One region of the Paenibacillus sp. LRG-1 genome, then DNA from elsewhere that is predicted to be linked to it. Evidence: riboswitches for the same ligand, from Rfam matches in the RefSeq annotation. Region 1 holds a riboswitch; each other region holds the start of a gene.
What was found. Region 1 has a riboswitch for cyclic di-AMP ahead of ACUUJN_RS06710 (hypothetical protein). Riboswitches for the same ligand answer to the same signal wherever they lie in the genome.

Region 1 (3,187 bases):
GCTGTAGCGTCTGTGGTACCTTCAATCCAACCAGCACCAGCGTAAGCACAAAGGCCAGCGGCAGGAAAATCCTTATAATGGCTTTAATAAAATCTTGAAAGAAATTGCCCATCCCTTCACCGCGCCGCGTCAATCCTCTCATAAAAGCCGCAGCAACCGCAAAACCGGAAGCAGCCGAAGTGAACATCATCATCGTGACGAACGCCATCTGTGTCAGATACGTAAGCCCGCTTTCTCCGCTATAATGTTGGAGATTCGTATTCGTCATAAAGCTGATTACCGTATTAAAAGCTAGTGATGCTTCCATATTACTGTTTCCAGCCGGATTACCGGGAAGCATTCCCTGTAAACGCAACAGCAAGTAGCTGATCGCCACAAGCACGACATTCGTTGCAATGAAACTCATAACATACGTAGTCCAACGCATGCTCTCCAGCTTCTTCAATCCTACTATCTTATAAATCAGCTTTTCTGTTCCGCCAAAAATCCGATCCGTCCGATTGGGTTCATTCGAGAATACATGATACATATAGGTGCCCACTGGCTTTACCAAGAGCAGCAATATGACGATCACAATTCCAATTTGAAGCAGCTCCATCCTTTATTCCTCCTTCAAAATGCTCCTGCGTTTGGAACAACAGACCTGCTTCCAGAGCACCAAACGTGTGCACACGTTTGCGAAAACCTGCTACCTATGATGCTTAATATTCAGATCTGTTGTTCCCGCCCGCTCTATCCCCTATAGCTGATTAGAACTTTTCAGGGTTCAGGAGTGCGTAGATTAAATACATAAACACAATAGCCGTAAGTCCAAGTATAACGATCATCCTCTTCGTCCTCCTTTAGAGGTCTGCGCATCACACCAGCGTACAAACAGCAGTATCACTCCATAACTCACAGCCATGACGAGCAGCATGTATATATCCATCATGTTTATACCCTCCGTATCGGTCCTCAGATCGCCATTCTTATTTGATCATAAAATCATAAAACAACTATGTTATAAGTGCTTATCCGTTCAGCAGAAAACCCACCTCTCCGTTCAATGTGTAGATCACATGATCCGCTCCCAATCCCCGATAAATTCCTTGTGGATTACAGCCGTGCGTAATAACATAGATCGATTCCGATGTTAGCGGCCGACATATTTGCAGGAAACGGCACGTCAGATTCAAGCTGTTCTCGAACAAATACACACTACCAATTTCTTTTTTTGGAAAATTCCATTTTCCCGCTTGCATGGTATTGATGCGGACAATGTGCTCCACACCCATTTTTTTGAGCTGTCGTTCCTCCTGGGCGCTATTCGTGAGAACTGCAAACGCCAATTTTTTGAAAATAAGCAATTTCACAAAACTTCTGCCCGCTTCATTCGGTGCAGTGACAATAATTAACCGACCTTCCATCAGTAGCTCCTCTCCCGGTATAAAAAGACAACAAAAAGAAGCCGAAGGAAAAAGGCTTTCCTCCGGCTTCTTACATATCCATGATAAAATAAACCATGGCTGCACACGGCGGTTTGTTGCCTCTCCCTGTACGCTTACGAGGTTAGCTGTCGGATTCGGACGTGAGAGTCGCCCTATTTCTGGCACTTGACCGGAAAATTCACCCCATGAGACACACGGCTTCCGAAGCCGTACAATCTCGATTGGTTCCCCCGCTTTTGCAACTGCAAAATTCAGCGCTATAGACATTTCGTTGTTGCTTCATTCAAGTTAATTTGAAATTACGTCTTGAATCATACACCCGCGCATGGAAGACTGTAAAGCTCAACTGCGGGGTTATAAATCGGCCTTTAGAGCCTAGGATATTAATAATAGCGCTTACAATGCAACTATGCTTCTCACAGCTCCTTCAATCTCTGTTTTTCATCCCTTTTCGAAAATGACAAGCATGTCAATATTGGCGTAGGGTAGAGCGTTTTTGGCCTTTTTTTGTAAAAAGAGAAGAAAATACGCTATATGTACCAGCTAAACACCGATTGAACCCGCTTTTATAAGAAGAAACACCTTAATTCGCTCCATTTGCGGTGCGATTTACTGTTTTGAACAAAATACGATTTTACAGCGGCTAAAGGCTTGATACAGCTTTTCAAAACTTGCAACCTCGCTTTTAATTGCTTACAATTTAATTGCTGAATATTGAATAAGGAGAGATACTATGACCGTTTATGAATATGATGCGCACACCCTGCAAGGGAAACAAATTCCGTTATCCACATATGAAGGGAACGTTCTGCTTATCGTGAACACTGCCAGCAAATGTGGGTTAACCCCCCAATACAAAGCGCTACAAGAGCTATATGACCAGTACCATGAACAGGGGCTCGAAATTTTGGGATTTCCCAGCAACCAATTTGCCAAACAAGAGCCAGGTTCCAGCGAGGAGATTTCCGAGTTTTGCCAGATCAATTATGGTGTTACCTTTCCGATGTTCGCCAAGACAGATGTCAATGGCGATCAAGCGCACCCCTTATTTCGTTACCTGACCCAAACTGCTCCGGGGGTATTAGGGTCCAAAGCGATCAAATGGAATTTTACTAAATTCTTAATTACACGAGAAGGTAACGTATTTAAGCGCTATGCACCGCAAACCACTCCAGATAAGCTGGCGGGAGATATAGAGAAGCTTTTGCAGCAAAACTGACATCCTTCTTTATCACAGTTAATAAATGACCTATTGTCTACCGTTGCTTCTGTGGCTAAAGGATATAACGAAAAATGCTTAACAAAAAAAGCATCCCTTCACGTAAACCGTGTCAGGATGCTTTTTTAACTGAGTCTTGCATATAATGCGGTCGAGAGGACTCGAACCTCCACGGGCGTACGCCCACTACCCCCTCAAGATAGCGTGTCTGCCATTCCACCACGACCGCAAATCATAATGTAATGAGGCAACAGATTTATTATACTCTCTCATCAACTATTTGTAAACAAAAATATAATAATTATTTTATATGTTATTTTAACTAACATGTATGAGCGATAAGAATATTTGATTTGACACAAAAGCTATTTAAATGTAAATATATATTACATATATTTCGAATATTTTTCGTTATCCCCAAGTAAAAAGTAAAATAACATAACATGACATAAGGATTCACTTCGAGGAGGCGAACCACCTTGCATAAAGGCAACCGCTTGCTGAACTATGCATTATTGTTGGACCCTTCCCTACCTGTTGG
Region 2 (3,187 bases), 1.5 Mb from region 1:
GTAGCCATCGGAGAGATCGGTCTGGATTATTATTGGGATACATCACCGAAGGATGTGCAGCATCGGGTGTTTCGAAATCAAATTGGTCTGGCTCGTGAGCTCAAAATGCCCATTGTTATCCATAACCGGGATGCACATGAAGATATTGTTAAGATTTTGCGCGAGGAAAAAGCGAGTGAGATTGGCGGAGTCATGCACTCCTTTTCGGGTAGCTGGGAAACTGCCAAAATGGTGCTGGATATGGGATTTCACCTTTCCTTCGGTGGTCCAATAACGTTCAAAAATGCCAAGCAGCCAAAAGAGGTGCTCGCACAGGTGCCGCTGGACCGTCTGCTCATTGAAACTGATGCTCCCTATCTGACGCCTCATCCGTTTCGTGGGAAGCGAAATGAGTCTGCACATGTGAGACTGGTAGCAGAGGCTGCAGCCCAAATCAAAGGGATTACAGTGGAGGAATTAGTGTCAATAACGACCCAAAATGCCCTGGAACGATTTGACATTCAATGAAAAAGTGAAGAAATCGATCAAAATAAAGAGATAGACGAAGCTAATCATGAATTTGTTGCAGGAAACTCGAGAATATTACAATATTTTAACCGAATATTTTAAAAAATGTACTTGAAACCTGCTTTACAACATGCATAGAAACAGGATATCATCTTTTCAGTGAATTGTTGTTTGAATGTAAACATCAACAAGTCATTTCATGAACCAGTCTCGCTGAGTCCCTTTTACAGGGAACGGGGGAACCGATATGGCTTACAGTACGTCCGGCGTATGTGCAAGAAGGGAACGTCTCTTCCGCCAGCCGGCTCGACCTAAATTCTTTTCCCGGATGGGATTGAACAGGTGGAGGAGCCGTATTTCGATTTCTTTCTGGGTCTTCGGGGTGAATGTGAAGGCGACCGCCATGAGCGGTTGACCCAAGCTAGGGCGACTCTCTACGTCCGAACCCGACAGCTAACCCCGTAAGCGTAACAAGAGAGAAGCCATCTCGTGCATGAGTTTTCCCGCATATTCACACATGCCGGAAGCCACGAAAGAGCTCTCTAGTCTCTTTCTCTGGCTTTTTTTGTTGTGAATAAAAGAAAATCTGTCATCATACTGTGGTTAAACAGGGGAGGACAGCATGCCGCGAAGACGGGTACATGGTGCAGGACAGTCGCAGTTTGGGCTTGTCTTGTAGAAAATCTGTTATAGTCACGTCAAATCTCAACTATGTCTTACTCCAGACGGCGGGCTATGTAAGGAGGACGGAGGAAATGGGCATTTTCCAAAAAAAGGATACCCATGAGTCACGCTCATCCAGCATGTCTTACGTATTGCGTTGGAAGCAAGAGAATGTGCGCCAGGCTGCTTTGGTTGCTATTTTTCTAATCGCGCTAACGATTATGATTTCAATTCTGATGTACACGCAATCTAAAAAACAAGTCTTTTTTGTCATCGATGGCAAGGCGTCTGCGGTAGAAACCCGGGAATCCAAGCTTCAAGATTTGCTGAGCGAGCATTCCATTTCACTTCAGCCGCATGATACAGTTTCCATGCCGCTAAATGGAGCAATACAGGATGGCGATCGCGTAGTCATTAAACGTGCCAATCAAGTCAAAGTATCTTCAGGCAATGAGACGAAAAAGCTGTACACAACAGAAAATACAGTAGAAGGTGCCATTCGTACCTCGGGCTATAAATTATCATCAACGGATAAAGTTTATCCTGCGTTGGATGCCTCTGTTTCGTCTAACATGGACATAAAAATCGTCCGTGTGAAGAAACAGCAGGTCGAACAGAAAAAACAGGTGCCTTATCAGGTCATCAAAACGGCCGATCCGAGTCTTTATAAAGGCGATAATCGGGTCATTCAAAGCGGCAAATCGGGTGTGGTCGTCCAGCACGTTCAAAAGGTATATCATGATGGAAAGTTGGTATCCAAACAGCTGGTTAACAAGGAAGTTGCACAGAACCGTGTGGATAAAGTCATTGCAGTAGGAACGAAGAAAAAACCGGTCGTTCTGGCTGCTTCCGTCGGTCCCAATGATGCGGTTAAGGCAACAACGGTTAGTTCGGGCAGTGCTGTCCGTAAAGCAGGCGTCAATTTTAAATATAGCAAAGTTTTACAAAATGTCTCCATGACGGCGTATTCCTCACAGGAGCCAGGTATCGGTACACGTACTGCATCCGGCGCACGTGTCACGGAAGGACGCACCATCGCGGTCGATCCGAGTGTAATTCCAATCGGCTGGTGGGTGTATATCGAAGGGGTGGGCTTCCGCCGTGCGGAGGATACCGGTGGCGCGATTAAAGGCCACAAAATCGATGTGTATTATGAGAGTTTGAGCCGAGCCAACCAATTTGGTCGTAAGCACGGTAAAACCGTTTATGTTATCGGACCGATAAAGCCTGAAATCAACTAAAACAGGTTGTGTATGTTGAGGGCAATGCGATAGTATTAATAACATAGTTATGCCATGCTAAGAAGAGGATATCCTCTTCTTATTTTGTTTTCAAAAGCAGGGAAAGATAAATATAGCTTGCTGTGTAGCAGTGGAGGGAAACGCAAATGATCAAGGAAGTGATCGTGGTAGAGGGCCGGGATGATACGGTGGCCATTCGCCGCGCTGTTGAAGCGGATACGATAGAAACTGGCGGCTCAGCCATTAATAAAATGACGCTGCGTAAAATTGCATTGGCGCAGGAGCGGCGGGGGGTCATCATTTTAACCGATCCCGATCATGCAGGGGAGCGCATCCGTAAGATTATCGCTTCCAAGGTACCCGGCTGCAAGCAGGCCTTTATACCCGAGGCAGAAGCGACGCGTAAAGGAGATATTGGCGTGGAGAATGCCTCACCAGAAGCGATCAGACACGCTCTTGCACGGGTCCATACGACAGTGGAAGGCGCCGACCCGCTGATTGAGTGGGCGGACCTGATTGATGCTGGACTCATCACCCATCCCAATGCTGCTGCACGCCGTATGGCCTTAGGGAATGTGCTGGGTATTGGTTATTGTAACGGAAAGCAGCTACATAAACGGCTCTCTGTATTTCAGATCAGCCGCGAGGAATTTGCCGGGGCGCTGGCACAAATTGAAAGTGAAGGATTGTGATATCCGTATGACAGGGATTCAAGATATAGCAACACCGCGGCGTACGAAGGACATTATTCAACGGCACGGTTTTTCGTTCAAAAA
Region 3 (3,187 bases), 2.8 Mb from region 1:
TTCTTTACCCTTTTTCGGCCCCAGTGCATAAGCTAGCGTGAGTGGCCCCAGTCTACCTGCAAACATCGTCAGGGTAATCACCAGCTTGCCTATGACTGTCAAATCAGGTGTAAGCCCTATCGACAGCCCCACCGTACCAAACGCAGACACCGTCTCGAACAAGATCATCAAAAAATGATGATCTTCGGTTGCCGACAAAATCATGGTCACCCCGATCACGAACAGCAGCCCCAGCAGTGTAATGGTCAAAGCCTTGTAAATTCGTCCCTGCGCAAGTCGGTACCTGAACAGCACAATATCTTCACGCCCCCGTAGCATCGAAATCACGGCTCCAATGAGCAGCGCGAATGTTGTGGTCTTAATCCCGCCTCCAGTAGAGCCAGGAGAAGCCCCGATAAACATGAGTATGATGATAAAAAACTGCGTAGCCTGCCGCAAGCCTCCAATGTCCAGCGTATTGGCACCTGCGGTACGGGGGGTAACGGACTGGAATAAAGATCCCAGCAGTTTACCACCCCAATCAAGCGAGCCAAGAGTCTTTGGATTCGTAAATTCAAATACAAAAATCACGAGCGTGCCGACTACAATCATAGCGCCCGTCATGCTGAGTACCACCTTAGTATGCAAGGACAGTCTCTTGCGCTTGCGATATTCTGCCAGATCCGACATCACTACAAAACCAATGCCGCCTGAAATAATCAGGAACATAGCTGTAAAATTAACAATCGGATCATATACATAACCTGTCAGGCTGCGAAAGTGCCCGAATAAGTCAAAACCAGCATTGTTAAACATGGAGATGGCATGCCAAATCCCAAAATAAATCGCCCTGCCTACAGGCATATCAAACGACCAGCGAATCGCAAATATTGCAGCACATACGCCCTCAATGACCAGCGAGTACAGCAGCACCTTACGAATCAATCCGACAATTCCTTCGACAGAGGTCTGATTCATCGCTTCCTGTAAAATGAGGCGCTCCCGTAAGGAAATCCGACGTTTGAACACCAGCGCGATCAAGGTAGCCATAGTCATAAAGCCCAGGCCGCCGATCTGAATGAGCGCAGCGATAACAACTTGACCAAAGGTTGTAAAAAAGGTCCCCGTATCCTTTACGACAAGCCCTGTAACACAGGTCGCGGAAGCGGCAGTAAACAAAGCGTCTATAAACGCAAGTGGCTTTCCTGTTGTATTGGAGATCGGCAGCATTAACAATAAACTACCTATTAGAATGATAATGGCAAAGCCCGCAACGAATATCTGCGGTGGAGAAAGCCGGAGCCAGCTTGCATTGGGATTCATCTATTCATCACTTCTCTCCTAATCCTTAAAACTATAAAAACAGTGATTTAATACGGTGTAAGCCCGCTACGCGTTCCATTTGATCTTCCGATCGTCGTTGCCCCTAATTTTTTTGATTTTTCCAAACCTTTAGTAACTATAATTAGCATTCCCTGAATACAGGAAGAATGCATGTCAAGCACTACTCTGCCCCCTGTGCTATTGGCGGGCAGCAGCGAAGGAAGCAGAATTGTTCTGAAGAAGCGAAGCGTTTGCCTTTATCTCCGGATTTTAACCATTAAAGGGGTTATACAATCAAAAAATCCGGGGATAACAGCAATCGGAAGAATAATCTGCACCCGCAGCGGTCTAACCAATCCAAACACTTTTATACGCACAAAAATAGACACCGGAAAACCGAGTGCCTGACTTGGTTCCTGCTCATAGCCTACGAGGTTAGCTGACGGATTCGGGCAGCACAGTATGCCCTATTTACACATCCAATCCAGCAGGATCAGCTGTAAAATTCACCCCAGTAACATGGTTCCCCCGTTTTCTCATAGAAATTCGGCTTAACTGTATATCATTACCTATGTATTTTATAGGCATTGCCTCAAGATTATAATCCTTCTATATCCAGATCACAAAACCGATTTCGCCGAAAAAACGTGAAATTGGCTTTATTTTGCGAATGGGCATCGTTTAATCGCAGCTTATCTTATTTTATTGGAACTTTAAAGTGCTTTCACTCTATTTTCATGAATATCGCTGGTCTGTTGGCGGGAACCTGTGCAGTATGATATCTTTAATGGATGTTCTTATTTACAGATTAAGGAGGAAACTCATGAATCCTATCGGGAAACCGGTCGTGCTCACGGCCAACTTCAAAAAATTAGGCTTGCTGGGCGGGATTGGCCTGATTTGCTTTTTTATCTTTCAATTGCTTATTCCCTCGCTTAGCAATCCGAGTCCAGAATCAGTAATGAACGCAAAGGTCATCAGCAAACAAGAAGCGGTCATACACGCATTGGACTTTGCCCGCTCCGAGTTGGGCTATACTGAATCACAGCCAGAGGAGCCTGTCGTGACCTATCAGGCCGAAACAGATTTGTACGGTTATTTATCTAGAGAAAAACTGCTTCAACAGTACGACCGTACATGGAAGAAAAATTACCCTTACGAAACCTTTCGGGTTGATCTGCCTGAATCCTCAGCGAAAAGCAAACTGCAAATTCATGTGGATTTATCCACTGGGAAGGTCGTTAGCTTTAAACGGATCACCTCCAGTACCAATTACACACAGGCTGATATTTCTACGGATGAAGAAGCACGTAACAGGCTTATACGTGTAGCTGAGGACGGCATGACGCTTGAAGCCAAGGAGCAGGCGGCCGCAGTATGGGTCAAGCGCTTTGGCTTTAAGCCGTCGGACTTGAAGCTCGCCACCACTGAAAAAGAAGGTGGATTAAAGTATACCGTAGACGATAAAAAAATCGGCGCCTCGGTACTTACACTGGCTTTTACTTTCGAAGACGGTGATGTTCGCTCCTTCTCTCAAAGCTTTTCGGCCCCGTCGTCCTATACCGATTATATCGAAAAGCAAACATTTTGGGCGAATTGGATGACCTATGCGGGTTATGCCCTATTTAGCTTTGTGCTGGGTGTTCTTGCCATTGTGTATGCGTCACTCACCCGACGACATACTTCATTTGTACGCGGCATTGTTCTGTCCGTTATATACTTTATTGCAAGTATAGCTGGGACAATGAACATGCTGCCTTTATTGCAAGCAGAAGCAGGCGGTAAGGGCATGCTTATATTTCTTATGGTGTTCCAGATTGGTGTTACCTTCTTCATGGCAGTAGCGCTCTACTTCTCCTTGGTCGGCGGTGACGGACTTATGCGT
Region 4 (3,187 bases), 1.4 Mb from region 1:
TTACAATCGGGACAGATAGCCTCCCCACAGCCGCTAAACCGCGAGTCATGGAAGTACGGCTCGGCTGCTGAGTACGCGCAAAACGCCTACTCTCGAGGCAAGCTGGTACTACGGGGCATTGAACGTCAGGTGGGTATGAAAAAAATGGATCGGATTATGCGGACCTACGTCCAGACGTACCGATTCAAGCATCCATCCTCCCAGGATTTTCAACGTATCGTGGAGAGAGCCACCGGACGCTCATGGAGCCACTATTTTGAACAGTATGTATATGACGGCCAGATGGCGGACTTTTCGGTGGATCATATCACGAACCACAAGCTGGAGAATGGATATGAAGCAGTCGTGACGGTCAGCAAAAAAGGGGCGGATTATCCCAAGATCCCTGTCCAATTTACCTTCAAGGATGGTACCACGATATTCAAGGCTTGGGACGGCGCGGGCAAAAGCACAACTTTTCGGATCAAAAGTACTTCTCCCGTTTCCTATGTAACCCTTGATCCTCTATATACCATTGCACTGGAGAACAAGCACATTAACAATAGCCTAAAAGCCGAATTGGACGAAAAGCAACAAACCCGTTGGAATGTAAGTGTAACCAAGCTGTTAGAAACACTGCTTGGAAGTCTGTCATGGTGAGGTGTCTATAGATGCGGACTGTTATAAAAGAGGGCTGGGCGCTGGTGCGCATACGATTCTATATCGTTATCATTTTATTTCTGTATCGACTACTGTGGGGGGTGTTTCTCTATCGGCTGGTGCAGTCTGCCGTTATCCCGCTACTGCTCCGTTATCCTGATCAGGGTCAAAACGAGCTGGGACAGACCTTGTTTTGGATGGAGAGCCAGATTGCTCTGATGGACAGCCGGGAAGTACATGTGTATTTGTGGATACTACTAGGGGCGACTGTACTACGCATACTGATCACTCCCTTCATTAGAGCCGGAATATATCAAAGCCTGCATACCGATGCGACTGAACCGCAAAGCCTGTCCTTTTTCAAGGGTATGAAACGCCATGGCATGTCGTCGCTGTTGTATTACATCATCGAGTTGGGACTGCTGCTGCTTCCCGCCATTTGGGTAGTACCGAGACTCTACCCTATTGTAGCAGGAGCACTTCAATCTTCCTCTTATCTGCTGCATTTGTTGCCCTATGTCATGGGATGGATGGCATACGGATGGTTCATTCGGCAGTGCATCCTGTATATGCAACTGGGGACTGTCGGTGGTCACGCCATACTATCGTCCCTGCTCGCCTTCTTTCGCCAGCTCCTTCCAGCTGTCGGTATATCTCTTTTGCTTGGTGCTTGTGTGCTGCTGGTCTTCGGTCTATTTGGCACCGTGGCGATGATTTGGACTGGCATGCTGGCGCTCATTCTCCAGCAATCGTATCATTTTGTTACTAGTCTGGTCAGGCTGTGGCATATCAGTTCGCAGTACAGACTATGGCATACCGATATCTCCAGTAGAAGTTAAGCCCTGCCTTTATGTTTTTTACTTCATTTCCGTCTGTCGAAAAATCTTGATTCATATCCGCGCAAACGACACATAACTGAATACTGTTAACAACATCTGTTCCTTGGACATTAGGAGCAGATTTTTTTTGTAACTTTTTGCAATGAAACATTTGCCAAAGCCAGCCGTCTTTGTTACAATAATCGCAGTGAACTGATAGTAACAACTTTGTAATCTTTATTGTAACCTTTATCTCAAAAATAACGTTATTGTGAATACTGCTCTCCAAGGTGCACATCTTAAGTTAAGCCTAATTCCTGGCACCTAGGAAGCGGGGGAACCAGTTTGGGTGAATTGATCTCGCAACAGAGTGGTCATAGGGGAACCTTCTACCGAATCCTTAAGCTAACCTCGCAGGCATTGGAAGGGGTATATTTTTTTTGAAGAAGAAGCTAACGATCGCAGCTATGGGTCTTGCCATTGCCTTTACATCTTTTACATTCGGTGGCGGCAGTGCATATGCAGACTCTAAGATGGACCAGGTCATTCAAGATGCCAAAGGAACGAGCTACAGAAGCGGAGGCACTACACTCGAGGGATTCGATTGCTCCGGCTTCACAATGTATGTATTCAACAAACTGGGAATTAAACTTCCGCATCAATCCGGATCACAATTCAAAATGGGATCTTCTGTATCCCGCGATGAAATGAGACCTGGAGACCTGGTGTTCTTCAACACCACAGGAAGAGGCATTTCCCATGTAGGTATCTTCGTAGGTGAAGGGAAATTTGCCCACTCCTCGACTTCACGTGGTGTAGTAGTTAGCTCACTGAACGAAAATTATTACGCTAACCGCTATGTCGGTGCAAAAAGAATTATGAGCACAGACGCTTACCATTCTGTAGCTTCAGAAATTCCTGATGACGACAACGTAGAATAACTAACGCACAGCAAGCTAACCCTAGCCGCAATTTGATTCTGGCCGGAATCGAATTGCGGTTTTTTATGTCCACAACATCAGCAATTATTATCATTACTGACGAACTGAAGCCTCAAAAGGTTTCAATTTTAGCGAACATCGTCGGTTTTACCGTCAGCGCTGGGGGAGCATATGAGCAGTAAATCCTTCTTATTGAATGTATACCCGACTTGAGTATGAAATAAACACGCTTGCCATTCCCCTGCAACTTGTCTACAATCTGTTGTTAATGATTGAAGTACCTGTAAAAGGAGGATGAAACACATGCCGGCCTCAATATCCAACTATCGGATCGTACCGATGGACGAGCATCAAGCGGCTGCAATCTGTGAGTGGCGCTATGACCCACCTTATAATATATACGGTTGGCTCCCCTGGGAACAAATGAAGGCGCTTGAAGTCGAATTTGGAAGTCCCACGCTTCGCCAAGAGCAATATGTTGCCGTACTGGATGAAGAGAATAAGCTGACGGGATTTGCTCAATATTTTCCTATGATCGGTGTGACCCGGCTAGGTCTTGGAATGCATCCCGAAAGATGCGGACATGGCAAAGGCTCTGATTTTGTCCGTGCCATTGCAGAGGAAGCCCAACGACGCAACCCGAAGAATGAAATTGATCTAGAGGTACTCACTTGGAATGGGCGCGCTATCCGGGCTTACAAGGCGGCTGGATTTGAGCTTACAGATACCTATGAACGCCAGACTCCCGATGGCAAAAAACCGTTTTTTTGTATGGTATATCGTCCCGAG

Region 2: linked by a shared signal. The riboswitch ahead of ACUUJN_RS00140 (resuscitation-promoting factor) and the one ahead of ACUUJN_RS06710 (hypothetical protein) in region 1 are both predicted to bind cyclic di-AMP.
Region 3: linked by a shared signal. The riboswitch ahead of ACUUJN_RS21325 (TrkH family potassium uptake protein) and the one ahead of ACUUJN_RS06710 (hypothetical protein) in region 1 are both predicted to bind cyclic di-AMP.
Region 4: linked by a shared signal. The riboswitch ahead of ACUUJN_RS00540 (C40 family peptidase) and the one ahead of ACUUJN_RS06710 (hypothetical protein) in region 1 are both predicted to bind cyclic di-AMP.

The regions. Positions count from the first base shown of each region.
Region 1 covers NZ_CM170126.1:1,530,776-1,533,962, reverse strand. Annotated here, with positions in the region: gene kdpA (potassium-transporting ATPase subunit KdpA) at 1-598, opposite strand, end outside; gene ACUUJN_RS06715 (potassium-transporting ATPase subunit F) at 750-827, opposite strand; gene ACUUJN_RS06710 (hypothetical protein) at 1,011-1,406, opposite strand; cyclic di-AMP (ydaO/yuaA leader) riboswitch at 1,522-1,694, opposite strand; gene ACUUJN_RS06705 (glutathione peroxidase) at 2,161-2,646, shown strand; tRNA gene ACUUJN_RS06700 (tRNA-Leu) at 2,793-2,875, opposite strand; gene ACUUJN_RS06695 (urease accessory protein UreF) at 3,144-3,187, shown strand, end outside.
Region 2 covers NZ_CM170126.1:29,318-32,504, forward strand. Annotated here, with positions in the region: gene ACUUJN_RS00135 (TatD family hydrolase) at 1-507, shown strand, start outside; cyclic di-AMP (ydaO/yuaA leader) riboswitch at 709-991, shown strand; gene ACUUJN_RS00140 (resuscitation-promoting factor) at 1,263-2,411, shown strand; gene rnmV (ribonuclease M5) at 2,558-3,103, shown strand; gene rsmA (16S rRNA (adenine(1518)-N(6)/adenine(1519)-N(6))-dimethyltransferase RsmA) at 3,111-3,187, shown strand, end outside.
Region 3 covers NZ_CM170126.1:4,816,544-4,819,730, forward strand. Annotated here, with positions in the region: gene ACUUJN_RS21325 (TrkH family potassium uptake protein) at 1-1,302, opposite strand, end outside; cyclic di-AMP (ydaO/yuaA leader) riboswitch at 1,712-1,864, opposite strand; gene ACUUJN_RS21330 (CPBP family intramembrane glutamic endopeptidase) at 2,126-3,187, shown strand, end outside.
Region 4 covers NZ_CM170126.1:134,710-137,896, reverse strand. Annotated here, with positions in the region: gene ACUUJN_RS00550 (M1 family metallopeptidase) at 1-639, shown strand, start outside; gene ACUUJN_RS00545 (hypothetical protein) at 651-1,478, shown strand; cyclic di-AMP (ydaO/yuaA leader) riboswitch at 1,755-1,892, shown strand; gene ACUUJN_RS00540 (C40 family peptidase) at 1,898-2,398, shown strand; gene ACUUJN_RS00535 (GNAT family N-acetyltransferase) at 2,702-3,187, shown strand, end outside.